3 regions of the Vibrio taketomensis genome follow, and region 2 is predicted to be linked to each of the others. Evidence: riboswitches for the same ligand, from Rfam matches in the RefSeq annotation. Region 2 holds a riboswitch; each other region holds the start of a gene.
The links. A riboswitch is a leader RNA that binds a small molecule or an ion and turns the genes downstream of it on or off. The one in region 2 is predicted to bind cyclic di-GMP.
Positions count from the first base shown of each region.

Region 1: linked by a shared signal. The riboswitch ahead of Vt282_RS04600 (TfoX/Sxy family DNA transformation protein) and the one ahead of Vt282_RS15105 (hypothetical protein) in region 2 are both predicted to bind cyclic di-GMP.
Region 3: linked by a shared signal. The riboswitch ahead of gbpA (N-acetylglucosamine-binding protein GbpA) and the one ahead of Vt282_RS15105 (hypothetical protein) in region 2 are both predicted to bind cyclic di-GMP.

Region 1 is NZ_AP019649.1:986,782-991,612, forward strand. Features, by position in the region: gene glgA (glycogen synthase GlgA) at 1-194, shown strand, start outside; gene Vt282_RS04585 (alpha/beta fold hydrolase) at 359-1,156, shown strand; gene Vt282_RS04590 (putative signal transducing protein) at 1,134-1,448, opposite strand; gene Vt282_RS04595 (TVP38/TMEM64 family protein) at 1,463-2,152, opposite strand; gene Vt282_RS04600 (TfoX/Sxy family DNA transformation protein) at 2,282-2,875, opposite strand; cyclic di-GMP riboswitch class I at 2,988-3,085, opposite strand; gene purR (HTH-type transcriptional repressor PurR) at 3,234-4,238, opposite strand; gene torD (molecular chaperone TorD) at 4,444-4,831, opposite strand, start outside.
Region 2 is NZ_AP019650.1:305,170-310,000, forward strand. Features, by position in the region: gene Vt282_RS20775 (HD-GYP domain-containing protein) at 1-563, shown strand, start outside; gene Vt282_RS15105 (hypothetical protein) at 693-1,697, opposite strand; cyclic di-GMP riboswitch class I at 1,728-1,806, opposite strand; gene Vt282_RS21270 (type II secretion system protein) at 2,100-2,612, opposite strand; gene Vt282_RS15115 (hypothetical protein) at 2,920-3,810, shown strand; gene Vt282_RS20785 (helix-turn-helix domain-containing protein) at 3,893-4,066, shown strand; gene Vt282_RS15120 (LysR substrate-binding domain-containing protein) at 4,063-4,782, shown strand.
Region 3 is NZ_AP019649.1:587,347-592,177, forward strand. Features, by position in the region: gene gbpA (N-acetylglucosamine-binding protein GbpA) at 1-1,085, opposite strand, end outside; cyclic di-GMP riboswitch class I at 1,193-1,280, opposite strand; gene grcA (autonomous glycyl radical cofactor GrcA) at 1,522-1,899, opposite strand; gene nfo (deoxyribonuclease IV) at 2,235-3,113, shown strand; gene ung (uracil-DNA glycosylase) at 3,414-4,097, shown strand; gene Vt282_RS02785 (hemerythrin domain-containing protein) at 4,207-4,758, shown strand.

The DNA of each region.
Region 1 (4,831 bases), on a different replicon from region 2:
AAATTGCTACAGGATTTGCGTTTCTTGAGCCTGAGCCAATAGAGCTTTTGAGCGTGATGCAACGTTCGTTATTGTTCTATTTGCAAAACCAAGCAGAAATGCAACGCGTTCAGTTACGAGCGATGAAGCAGCAATTTTGTTGGAAGAAGGCGGCTGAAGAATACTTATCTCTGTATCGAAGTGCATTCCACTAGCCAGTTTTTGGTCTGTTCATTAACAGAAAAGGCACCACACGGTGCCTTTTTTACATTTTTCTCGTCTTAAATCCTCATAAAGTGATATATGATTTATTAGTATCAAACAACAGTATGCTAGGCTTCGTCGGTCTTAGTGTTATCTAATCTATTTTGTAGCGTAAATGAGTAATACCTTGCTGTTTCATAAAACCTATTTACATCCAACAAGCAAAGAATGGGTTGTCTTCGTTCACGGAGCTGGTGGTAGCTCATCAATTTGGTTTAAACAAATCAAAGCATACAAAGCGCATTTTAATCTGCTGCTTGTCGATCTTCGTGGCCACGGTAAGTCTAATCAGTTACTGAAGGATCTGATCTCAAGTCAATACACGTTTAAATCAGTGACGTTAGACATCCTACAAGTCCTCGACCATTTAAAGATTCAGTCCGCGCACTTTGTTGGTATGTCATTAGGCACTATTATCGTACGAAATTTGGCAGAGCTTGCCTCAGAGCGGGTGAGTTCGATGGTGTTAGGTGGAGCAGTAACTCGCTTAAATACGCGTTCACAATTTTTGGTGACACTCGGCAATACGTTCAAGCACGTCGTGCCATATATGTGGCTTTATCGTCTGTTTGCTTACATTGTCATGCCACAGAAAACTCAGCGACAATCAAGGCATTTGTTTGTACGTGAGGCGAAAAAGCTGTGTCAGAAAGAGTTTAAGCGCTGGTTTAGACTCGCATCGGAAGTGAATCCATTGATGCGCTGCTTTAAAGAAAAAGAGCTACCGATCCCAACGCTATATTTGATGGGCGAACGGGACTACATGTTTATTCAGCCGGTACGAGAAATGATCGCAGCACATAAACTGAGCCAACTACGAGAGATCGCCGACTGTGGGCATGTGTGCAATATTGAGCGCCCAGACGAATTCAACCAACATTCGATTAACTTTATTCATCAGCAAATTCGCTAGTACCGCATTGCCAACATAAGGCGAATTGTCCTTCATTGATTTCACCGCACTCTGAGCATTGCCATTCTGGTAGCGAGTGCGGCTGTTCAAATTGTTTAACCAGGGCTTGCGCTGCAGGTGCTTGGCTGACGTCAAAAAGCCAGACATGGGGCTCGCTAGAATCGCCAAAAGGTACTTCACCTTGTAAGCCAAAAATACCTTCGCCACGGACTTCACACTCAATATTATGTGAACGCAAAAGCTCACAGACAATGTGAGCTTGTGGGGGATTCGCTGCGCTGAATATTTTCACTAAGTTACTCCGTATTAAGCGTGACTTTGCGATTGCCCATCACGTTTAAACTTTGCCATCACCCATTTTGCAATGATAGGGAATAAACCAAGTAGCGCGAAAGACACTAATACTGATGGCGATACGATGCCAGACAAACTATCGATTTGCGCTAACTGTGTACCGGCGTTGAGATAAACAGCTGTGCCTGGCAGCATCCCTAGTTGACTGACTAAGTAGAAACGCGCGGTTGTGATTGGGGTTAGCCCCATCAATAGGTTGATCAGGAAAAATGGAAAAACGGGAATTAAGCGCAGTGAGAATAGATAAAACGCTCCGTCTTTGGCTACACCTTGGTTAATGGCGTTAAGCTTATCGCCAAACTTCCCTTGTACCCAGTCTCGTAGAAGAAAACGACTGCTGAGAAAAGCCAGTGTCGCACCAATGGTACTCGCAAAAGATACCAAAAGTAAGCTAGTCCAGAAGCCAAATAGCGCAGCACCTAACAACGTAACAACCGCGGCTCCCGGAATCGAAAACGCAGTGATAGCAACATATATTGCAAAGTATGTGATGGCTGCTAAAACGAAATTTTGCTCGATATAAGCAGCAAGAGCAGCTTGTTGCGCTTTGGCATTTTCTAGCGTGAGTTGATCACCAAATTGGGTGATTAGAAAGGCGATTAATCCTATTAGCAACAGGCCAAAAATCAGTTTCTTGTTCATCTTTGCTCTCCTTATACCTAGCCTGTATTAAGCTTAGTATCTAAATTTGCTGCGTTGATGAAATATAAGAACTTATAAGTCGCGAAAAACTTTCAAAAAAAAGCCAGCGAGATCGCTGGCTAGATTAAGTTAGTGCTGTAAGCGTGCGAGCAATTCCTCTCGGCGGGCTAGGGGGACAACAGACCAATGGGTGCCCTGTATCGCGCCCTCAAGCGACCAAAGAAGCTCGAGGCTAACCTCACTAGTATGAGAGTTACGAATCGCTTTAAACGCCTCTAGAGAGCCAGTTTGATGTAGCTGCTGAACGTCTTCAATGCCTGCTTTTTTAAGCATACGTTCAGTCGCTAGACGTAAATTAGGTAAATCTTTAATACGGGTTGGTTTTGTTTCAGCTTGAGAAGACTTTTCTACTTGCGCTCTGGCATGCGCAGCTCGAGCTATCTCAAGGGCTTTTTCACTGTCGTTATACCATTCTTCACTGAGTGCGAAGTACTTGGTGACAACAGGGAAACCGCGTTTGTGATAAATATAAGGTTCAAAACCCAGTTGCTTAAATTGTTTTCTTAAAGTGCTGTCAGCACGGATATGAAGCTTATTGTGTACGACTAGGGCAAACATGGTTTCGTCTGCGAAAATCCCAAACCCACCAAACATAGAGCGAGATTTAATGCGACCTAGTGGCTCAAATAGCCTCATTGAGTCTTTCAGTATTGGTTTATCCATTCAGTACTTTCTCGGTGTATGTGTATGTTAATACGCCACCAAATCAGGTCCGAGAGAATAGCAGGTAATGCAGGTATCTGGAGGTTAATCAGTTAACGTGTGCATTTCTACCATCGGCAACCCCGCTACCATACAGTCATGTTGAATCATGAATATTTAGGCCGGTGGCTTTGCGTCCCATCTTTTCAGAATGGTTTGCCCTGTGCGTGACTTAATTTGCTTTGCTAAAGATTAAAATACTTCTTGTAAGAAGTATCAGCATACTATGGAAGAATTGTGATCTTAATGCAAGAATAAAGTCTGAAATGTAACATAGCTGATGGTGAGACCATCAGCTATTGTTTTATTAATCATCGAGTTAGTTAATTTTCTTAACCGTAGAGCGCTCAACGATTTCTGGATGCATTTCAAAAACTCGCTTATCGTGTTCTTTATTTTTGATGCGCTCAAGTAGGATTTCAAACGCGTTTTTACCTACACGACGTTTTGGTTGGTGAACCGTTGTTAGCGGTGGAGAGAAGTACTCTGCCAACTCGATGTTGTCGTAACCGATCACCGACATATCTTCTGGAATACGAATGCCTTTTTGCTGTAGGCGACTCATTAGACCAAGTGCCATGGTATCGTTAAAACAGAAAATTGCCGTAGGACGCTTGTCCATTGCAACGATTTGGTCAGCGGCAAGCACGGCAGTGTCACACTCAAAGTTACCTTCAAGAATCCAATCTTCATTAACCGTAAGGTCTGCTTCTGTCATCGCACGTTTAAAGCCTTGAATACGCTCTTGGCAAACGGCTTTTTCGAAGTGACCACTTAAACATGCGATATCTTTGTGACCATGCTCAATGAGGTATTTGGTCGCTAGGTAGCCACCTTCTTCTGAGTTGTCGATGATCTTATCGACTTGAGAGCTCTCTGGGCCCCAGTCCATAACCACTTTAGGAATGTCTTTATGGCGGTCTAGCATTTCGCTCAGTTCTTCGGTTAGGTCTGAACACATTACCAAAATACCGTCGACACGTTTTTCCGCTAGCATGCGAATGTAGTCACGTTGCTTCTCGTAGATACCACCCGTATTACAAAGAATTAGCGTGTAACCTTGGCGGTAGCAGTAGCTCTCAACACCATCAATGACTTCAGAAAAGAACAGGTTAGTTGATTGCGTTACTAGCATACCGATAGTGCGTGTGCTATTACATTTTAGACTGCGAGCGACTGCGCTTGGTGCGTAGTTTAGCTCTGTAACCGCTTCCATTACACGTTCTTGTGTTGCTTCAGCAACAAAGCGCGTTTTATTAATCACGTGCGATACAGTTGTTGTCGATACGCCAGCTAAGCGCGCAACATCTTTTATAGTGGCCATAAGGTATGATCCTATCTATCGCTGCCACATCCGCTATTCACATTATTGGGAATAAATTGGCAGTAAGTATTAGAAATACAAAAACCGCTTGAGAGCAGCGGTTTGTACTTAAGTTATATTAATTTATCGTTTGCGATGACGATTTTAGACCGCATTGACGCTGGTAGCAAATGAAAAACCATCATCGCAGCTTGGGGCGTGTATGCTATTCCGCTTCGCCGGCCAAATAGTTACAGTCGAGTTCAAGGAACGCAACAAGCAATGAAGTGACGGCTGAATAGAAACCAAATGAGTCAAGTGCTTGGCTTTTCGCGGCGAACTTAGGTACCCAATTTAGAATATAACGGCGAATAAACGCCTCTTGTTCAATCAGCGCATCTTCAAAATGGCCTTCTTGCTCAAGCTCGTTAGTGCGAATAATCATATTGCCCAGCAGGTCGAGTTCAATAGCGATATGATCCGCAGGCTCATTCAAACTTTGATTGATTGCCACGCCATGTTCTGCAAGCAGCGCTTCCATTTCTTTGGCTGGCTCATCATGTAGAAGACCTGTTGTGCCGACATACATCGAAGCATATGGCAAAGCAGACTCT
Region 2 (4,831 bases):
TTTTAGCAGATCGACCAGACCATATCGTTGCAAGAGATCAGCCCTTTGCTGATGTGACGCAGTTTGGGATAAACATGACGGTTCCGACTCATCTATATAATCATGGAGAAATCTATAACCTTTCTGTAAGACGTGGAACCTTGTCGGAAGAAGAGCGCTTTAAGATTAATGAACACATGATCAGTGGTATTAAGATGCTCGAGAGCATTCCATTCCCACCTGAACTGGAGCGAGTGCCTCGGTATGCGACGACTCATCATGAGACACTCATTGGAACCGGCTATCCGCGCGGATTGAGTCGTGAGGATCTGTCAATTCCGGAAAGAATTTTGGTGGTGGCTGATATTTTTGAAGCACTGACAGCCTCAGATCGACCATATAAAAAAGCCAAACCGCTGAGCGAAGCAATCGATATTCTTTCAAAGATGGTTGAAAATGGTCATATTGATAAGGATATTTTTGAGCTGTTGTTAACCAGTGGCGTCTACCAACGATATGCAAAGGCTTATTTACCAGAAAGGCTCATTGATATTGAGAATGTGGATAGATATCTCAAGCGTTAGCTTTTTTGATTAGTCATAAGCGATAAAAAACGCCTTCTAACGAGGCGTTTTTTGTATATCTTGAGTGCTTCTGGTGAATTCTAATCAAGCATCATTCTGGTATAACGTATACGTGTACCAGAATGTGGATTATTTCACTGTGATGCTCATCGCGAGACCTGGCGAGTAGTTTTTGTCACCAGAATAGTAGGTTTTGCTACCTTCTTTGGCTTTGGCAATCGCTGAACCGTAAACCCAGTAGGTTTTCTCGTCATACGTGTCTTGTACGATACCATAAGGTTTATCGCCTAATCCTTGGAATGTTTCGCCAATACGGTCGTATTGGAACCAATCCATAATTTCGCCGCTGTCGTCGGTCGCTTTAATATTAGGCATTTTCTTACCTTGTCCTAATACTTGCGCGCTACTTACCGACATATGTGCCTGTTCTTGGTTTTTACACTCTTTATTACATGACGGCTTACTGTCTGCGCTTAGCGTCCAGTAAACAGGGATACGCTCGCCTTTGGCGTAAAAGTAGTCCGCATGATTGAAAGGAATGTCTTGTTTCGCTTCAACAAAACCGACAATAACATTATCGAGAATATCGGTGACTACAACCTTAAAGAAGTCGTGTGCGCGTGAGCTTTTCACGAAACTAGGGACGTTCAGATACGGCTGTTTTGCAGGTACGTATTTACCGTCAATGTTTACGTGCAGCATTGGAACGCCATTCTTGTGGAACAAGGTCGCATGTCCAACCGTGCCACCTGCAACATATTCGTTGGCAAGGCTCAAATTGAGATCAAATGATTCTGCAAATTCTCGTCCTCCCGTTGCTTTTACGTCAACAGGCATCTCTTGAAAGTCAGCGATATTGTCGTAGCTTGACATCATTGCCAATACGTCATCAAAGCTCTCGCCTGAATTTGCAACATACTGAACGGTTTTCGAGTACTTTTTCGTTTTCTCTTTGCCTTTGTCGTTCGTGTATGTGTATTTATCTTTGAGATGTAGAATAACCGAAATGTCACCATCAGCGTTGGTGTCCATATGGCGGATTGAGCCATTGCTCTCTGTGGTATAAATATTTGCAAAGCTAGAGGTTGCACAGAGAGTAGCCATAATGCCAAGAGCAAGCGTGGATTTTTTCATGATCTAAGTTTCCGTTCAGTTTTCACTAAACTCAGTAATGCAGCCCAGAATCTTAAATTCTGCTGTCACTTTGCGTCCCTGCCTCACGACAAGTTTGCCCTTAGAGTTATTTCCGCGAATATGGTATCCGTTTGTGTGACACTGGTTCCACAATTACAGCATCTACAATCGGTGATGGAGTTCACAAGTTTGTGATATTCCTTCAAAAAACAAAACGATAACGCTCACCTCTCAGTGCTTAACTGTGAGGTGGGTCATAGTGTTTGGGCGCTTTGGGGAAGCGTAGGTGTGAATTGATAAGTGTTGCGAATTGATGAGTATCGACTGAGGGCTTAAGGCGATATTGTGCAGGAAGACAATCTACTCTATGGGTGAAAATTTTTATTTTTTAGCCAGAAGGTGTTAACAACCGCTCGTTGAGAATTGGAATTTCTTTTGGTCATAATAAATACGGCAGCCGCCATTCTTAATATCGTTGTTCCCAAGCATATCGAAACCAATATAAGCTTGATGTTTTTGATCACCCACCACCGCGACTAATTCGTCACTCACATCGACCAGTTTTAACAGTTGATGATTGTCGATGTTTGTCTCATTAATCATCATGATGTCGATACCATCTTTACCATAAAGCGTACTTTGGTCGTAGTCGCCACTGTCGCTATCGATGATCCCGTTACCATTAACGTCTACCCAAAATTGTTCACCTTGGGGTATTAATGCACCTGGAATCTGTGCCTTTGCGTAGAGTCTTTGATGAGCTTCTTCAAAAGTAGCGTGCAAGGTTTCGATTACGTTGATGCGAGCTTCACGCTGCATGTTTTGAAATCTAGGTAACGCGACTACAGCCAAAACACCCAAAATAGCAATGACAACCACGAGCTCAATCAGCGTGAATCCCTTCATTTTTTTCATAAATAGGTCAACTTCAACATGTCAATTTAACGAACTAGCACTCAGCCAGTGTTATGGATAACGAAATGAGGGCACGGATTCTATTAGAAAGACAAATGTAAATTCAATCAGGGAGAGTTTGAAAGCGCAAAAATATTGCGAGATAAGTGATGGTGATATCGTTTTGTAGGCCTTATGGACTCAAGGAGGCGGCGTGTGATTAAGTTGAATTACATCATTTTGAATCGCGGATTGATGTGTGACTCGTTAGGTTAATCTGCACTCCTGTATATACTTTAATCAGTTCTATTGCATAGGAAGTGGACTGATGTCTGAAGAGCAAATCTATGAGCGATATCTTCCAGGGTATTCTAAGTCTATGAGTTTTTCTGAAATTCAGAGCCTCATGGAGCAAGTCAGTGTTGATATTCAATATAAAATCAATACCGAGTTGCAGCAAATTCATGGACAGGGGGATGATAGGTTGAGCTTTGAGAACCTATTTCGATCGCAGAACGATCCCTATCAATGGCCGAATTTGCTCGCTTTGGATGTGGCTTATTGGAGCAGGCAACCATGGCATGTGGCAAACACGCAACCAAGCTCTGAACAATCAAGCTTTGAAATAGGTACGACCAAGGACAGCGAGCATGCTCATGATGTACCGAGCGACTATTTAAACCTCTATTGTGGTGAAAGAGTTAGGTTGTTCTACCGAGATCGGTTTGTTTATGGCCGACTTTTTAGCGCTTTGCACTACGTATTGATTCATGCCAAATTGTTCGCCGACCACTGGGGCCAACAACGTTATCCTTATCAGTTGCCAATGGAAACCTTTATCAAGACATCACGTGAACATGGCGACACCTCTTCATTTATGCAAAAACTGATCAACCGTAAAGCTTATCAATCGCTTAGAGAGTATTTTAATCAGCACTACATTTCGTGGGTATCAGAGCATTATCTGGATTGGATGATTGAACTCAATACAAGCCTAAATCATCAAACGGCAGCCACTTACATTATCGAATACCAAAATGCGGATGGTTTGCCATGGGTAGATTTTATTTGTAAAAACGAAGCGACGCTACGCAATATACGTCCCTCTCATTTTGTTGAAGATATTGACCACATGCGATCATCGGAAACGTATCTTGAACATGAAGTGCAAAAAATGGCCGCGCAAATCGTAGACCATTGTCGAACGCAAGGTTGGTGAGCCTCAGTCATGACAGTAAAAATCGAACGTAGACGCTGAGAGCCTCTAATATTGATAGTATGACTTGGTTAGAGCGAGACTTATGTTATCAATAAAGCAATTATCTTATGCGTTGGCAGTGGCGAAAACATTGCACTTTCGAAAAGCGGCAGAGCTTTGTCATGTGCGTCAATCGACGTTAAGTGCGGGCATTAGTGAGCTCGAGAAACAGTTGGGCATTAAGATTTTTGAACGGGATAATAAAAAGTACTGGTGACGCCGATTGGTCAAGAGGTATTGGACAAAGCCCAAAATATCATGGCACAACTGGATGATATGACGCATTTGGATGACAGCTTTGGCCGACCTTTTTGTTTCCCCCTCTCCGTTGGCATGATACCCACAATTGCTCCTTATCTTCTGCCTAAGTTGCTACCCCTACTCAAACGGCATTACCCAAACGCCAAGATTGATATTGTTGAAGAACAATCGCATGTGTTGGTCGAGATGGTTCGCCAAGCTGAAATTGATACTGCTGTGCTGGCCATTCCATATCCATGTGAAGGACTACTTACGCTTGAATTCTGGCAAGAGGACTTTTATTGGGTGGCGCTAAAAGAAGATGAACGCGCGAGGCAGGAAGAGGTGTCATCACAACAATTGCAAGATACGCATCTCATGTTGCTCAAAGATGGCCATTGTCTTAAAGATCATGTTTTGGATGCGTGTCGGCTATCGGAACAAAGTGATAGCCAGGAATATCGCGCAACCAGTTTAAATACATTAATTCAGATGGTCATGAGTGGTTTGGGAACCACTTTCATTCCGCATATGGCGCTTGAGCAACTCGTTAGCCATTACAGTGAATTAACTGCCATTCACTTAAATGAACCGGGGCCACACCGACGTATTGCTCTTGTTTTCCGCCCCAATTATGCCGATGTAGAAACGTTGGAACAGTTAGCGACTATCAGTAAGCAAGCGCTTACATAAATAGGGTACGATGAGTCGTAAACGCAGGTTATCGATAGCTGGAACGTTG
Region 3 (4,831 bases), on a different replicon from region 2:
AGCGCTTCACGGCCGTGATTGTAAACGGTAAGTTCAGTTTCAATATCACCTTCTGCTGTTAGGGCTAGGTTTAGTTCGGTTGCTTGTCCGTCGATGATGTACTCAGACTCAAGACCTTCAACGGTTAACGAGTATTCTGGTAGGGTAGTTTCGATATCGTAACCAATTTCAACGCGTTGCAGACCGCTTCCAGTTTGTAGGTAAACTGGGTTAGCGCCGTAGACTGGCGTAAATTTATCTGCGCTGTATTGGCCAGCTTTAATTGCAGATTGCTCTTGGTTGATCTTAGCGGCTAACGCATGTGACCAATTGTTTGCTTGGGTGAGGCTTTGCTCTGTGATGGTTAGCTCAGTGCGGTAAGCGATGTTTTCACCGGCATTATCAAATACGCGGGTGAAGACTTTATCACCAATGTTGAGATCCATGGTTGGATTGATTTGACCAGCTTGGTTCCACTCAGGGAGCACTGGGCCTTGACCATCAAATTTAACGTCGATGACGTTGTAGAATGCGGCTGCAGTATCACCGACATCCCAAACCGCTAGGATTACATGGTAGCCTTCGCGCTCTGGAACGTTACATTCATGCGTGACTTGTTTTGGTGGCTGCACCATGTTGCCTTCGATCACGCAGAATGGGTTTAGATCAAATGAATCGCGTGATAGAACTTGGTTTGCATTCCAATTTGGTTTAGTGATGTAGTATTTCCAATCACGAGTGACGTGGTTAGCGGTAAAGGTCCACTCAAAATTTTGCATGCCTGATGTGATAGGACGTTTCACCCAACGATCGGCAGTTTGCTCATCAAGTGCAGTCGCAAGCGCTGATTGCGCACTGGCAATTTTACCATCAACAGGGCCAGCTTGAGGAAAACCTTCAGGGCCTTCAACACTTTGTGGTTCATATTGAATCGCGCCACAATCGCGGTTTTTTTCGTTGGTATCAGGCGTTGGGTACTTACAAAGTGCAGCGCGACTACCTGCAATACCATCGTTAAATTCAGAGACGTAGCCGTGAGCAGCTACATTACCGCTCAGCGCTGTTAGAGCAAGCGCAAGCAGAGTTTTATTTGGCAGTGATTTCATCACATGTTCCTTTTGGTTGACTTAAAATAGTCACACTTTGGCGCATGCAAATAGGGTTCTACCAACGCAAGGTTGATGTTACCTAAGACACTTAATAATGGCTATCAAGTGGCGGCCCCGCTATCTTTGATTGTTATCATCTTTAGACCGGAAGCTTTGCGTCCCACTCTTTCGAATGGTTTGCCGAAGTATGAATTGAGCGATTTGGAATGTAACGCAGAGGTGAGTATCACAACTACAAACTTAACTGAGTTGTGGAATTAAAATCCCACTCGATATGCTTGGTGTTGATATTCTCTGCAGTTGTTCACTGGTTTGGCTTAGTTAAGCCTATTTTTTGGCACGAAGAATTTTTATATAGATGCCAAAAAGAAAAGCAGGCTTGCACCTGCTTTTCAAAAACTTGGGTCTTAATTTTTGCCGTTCGGCGAAAAAATTATAGAGACTCAGTAAAAGTACGAGCGATAACGTCGCGTTGTTGCTCTGGAGTTAGAGAGTTGAAACGCACAGCGTAGCCAGATACACGGATAGTTAGCTGTGGGTAGTTCTCTGGGTGAGCAACTGCGTCTTCTAGAGTTTCACGACGTAGTACGTTTACGTTTAGGTGTTGACCACCTTCGATTTTTGGCGCAGCTTCGATTGCTACTTCACGGCTTTCGTACTCACCTAGGTCGCTGATAGCGATAACTTGGTCAGCTTCGTAGCCAGATGCTGCAGCAACACAACGTGCTTCATTCTTCTCGCTATCTAGTAGCCAGATTGAGTTTAGTAGGTCGTCGTTAGCGGCTTTAGTAATTTGAATACCTTGAATCATTACGTTCTCCTAGTCCACATAAATGTGGTTCTTATTGGTGTTAATTTTCAAATTTTTTGTCGAGCTACGTATTATATAGCGAATATCCATTATAATAATATTGATTTAAGTCAAATTACAACCAAAAACATTGAATTTCTTGTGGGAATTTTATTGAGTTAAATCAATAAAGTGTTTAAAACGAGTAATTACAAAATATTTTAATATTTAAAATTTAGTTAAATGAGTCATTTTGTTGTAAATTTACTACAAAATGACAATTTGAAAGGTCACAATTTACGCTAACTAACTGTTATTAGGTAGCGAAACTGAAAGAGTAAAGTGGTTAAATGACAATGAGATCTGTATCACAAAATAAATATATCGGTGCTCATGTTTCTGCCGCTGGTGGTGTTGATCAAGCACCGCTGCGTGCACGTGAGATCGGTGCTAATGCTTTTGCATTGTTTACTAAAAATCAACGCCAATGGGTAGCAAAGCCACTGGAAGCAAAAACCATCAGCGCATTTAAAGCAAATTGCAAAATGTTGGGCTTTTCCGCTGAGCATATTTTGCCCCATGACTCCTATTTGATTAATTTGGGTGCGCCGGAGGCTGACAAACTAGAAAAGTCTCGCGCGGCTTTTATCGATGAGATGGAGCGTTGCCAGCAGTTAGGTTTAACGCTGTTAAACTTTCACCCAGGCAGCCACCTCAACAAAATCTCAGAACAAGAGTGTTTAGCAACGATTGCTGAATCGATCAATCTTGCGCACCAAGCTGTGCCAGATGTGATTGCGGTCATCGAGAACACGGCAGGGCAAGGTTCAAACCTTGGTTGGCGCTTTGAGCATTTGGCTGAGATTATCGAACAAGTTGACGATAAGTCTCGAGTTGGGGTGTGTTTAGATACCTGTCATACCTTTGCTGCGGGGTACGATTTGTCGTCACTCGAGGCGTGTGAAGTCACTTTTGCTGAGTTTGACCGTGTGGTAGGTATGCACTATCTACGTGCAATGCACATTAATGATTCAAAGTCGAAGTTGGGCAGTAAGGTCGATAGACACCATGCATTAGGTAAAGGTGAAATTGGTTGGAGCTGTTTTGAATATATCGCTAAAGATGCTCGCTTTGATGGTATCCCTCTAATTTTAGAGACAATTGAACCTGAACTTTGGGCGAATGAAATTAAGCAACTACGTACGTTTCATCAACAAAGTTTAGTGACCGAATAAGTTTTAGTTAAATACTTGACCAAACTGGCATCTTTCTTTCATAACTTAAATAACAATACTTGTGCAACGTGGTTATGTTAAGAAAGGTGCTGCTATGAATGTATCCAATTCTGTCCCTGCTCATCGTCCTCATCGAATGCCCACACCTAATCGCCATGTTAATGGCCAAGGTCACTACCGCACTCCTCAGCGTCCACCTCATTAAATACTCGGTTAGTGGGTTATATCACTTTGTTCATGATAGGCTTTTTGCGACAATAGCAACTTGAAACGATCTTCAATCTATTCAAGGAAGCCCGCATGAGCTCAACTTTAACTTGGCATGACGTTATCGGCTGCGAAAAGCAGCAAGACTATTTTCAACAAACCATTCGTTATGTTGAGCAGCAACGTGCGAGCGGAAAAACTATTTTTCCGCCAGAAGCGGATGTGTTCAATGCTTTTAAGGCGACAGAATTCAATCGAGTGAAAGTCGTTATCTTAGGTCAAGATCCCTATCACGGACCGAATCAAGCACATGGCTTGTGTTTTTCTGTGTTGCCTGGAATCAAAACACCACCCTCTTTGGTCAACATGTATAAAGAATTGGCGCAAGATATAGAAGGGTTTGAGATCCCTCAGCATGGCTATTTGCAAAGTTGGGCAGAGCAGGGCGTACTATTGCTTAATACCGTATTAACTGTGGAACAAGGCCAAGCGCATTCGCATGCAAAGACCACTGGTTGGGAAACGTTTACTGATCGTGTCATTGAAGCGATTAACCAACACAACTCAGGCGTGGTGTTTTTGCTTTGGGGCTCCCATGCGCAAAAGAAAGGTCGTTTTATCGACCGCAATAAACATCATGTACTCGCCGCTCCTCATCCATCGCCACTCTCAGCGCACCGTGGTTTCTTAGGTTGTAAGCACTTCTCGCAGGCGAATATATTGCTCGAGCAACAAGGTTTGCAAGGCATCGATTGGCGATTACCACTAACGGTCTGATTTATTTCAATCTTGTTGAATATTTGTTTGTTTTCTTGAGGGGAGTCGAAGCGTTTCTCTATATTGTCGAATACACTTATAAAGATTGTGTGTTTATGGAGAGACCGCGATGATGATCGAAAAAATCCGGCGCGAGCATGGTTATATGCTGAGATTATTGGCGATATTGGCCGATAAGAAGGAGCGTTTGCAGCAAGAGCAGCCGGTAAATTACAGTTTGATTAAAGAAATAGTCGACTATTTATCGGAACATGCTGAGTATGCGCATCACCCGAAAGAAGACATCTTGTATCACTATTATCAGGAACATTATGGTGATAAAGATGAGATGGAAAATCTGGAGTTTGAGCATAAGCTACTTGAACAGAAGACCAGCTGCTTTGCCAACACGGTCGATATGATTTTGCATGATGCGGTAGTGCCGCATCAAATGTTCATCGGACAATTAGAAGATTTCGTGCACTCTCAAAGACAGCATTTAGAGCTGGAAGAGAAGCATATATTGCCAATGATTTGTGATCGTTTTTCGGTGCAAGATTGGCAGCAAGTCGAACAAAAATTTTCTCATAATGATGATGATCCCGTCTTTGGCGATACGATTGCGGAGAAATACGTTCAACTTGCACAACGTGTGCGTGAGAATGATATGGAGTTGACTTAAGTAAACGCTTTTGTTCAAGTTTTTCTGATAATAAAAAGCCCCACGGTTAAAGTGGGGCTTTTTCATTACGAGA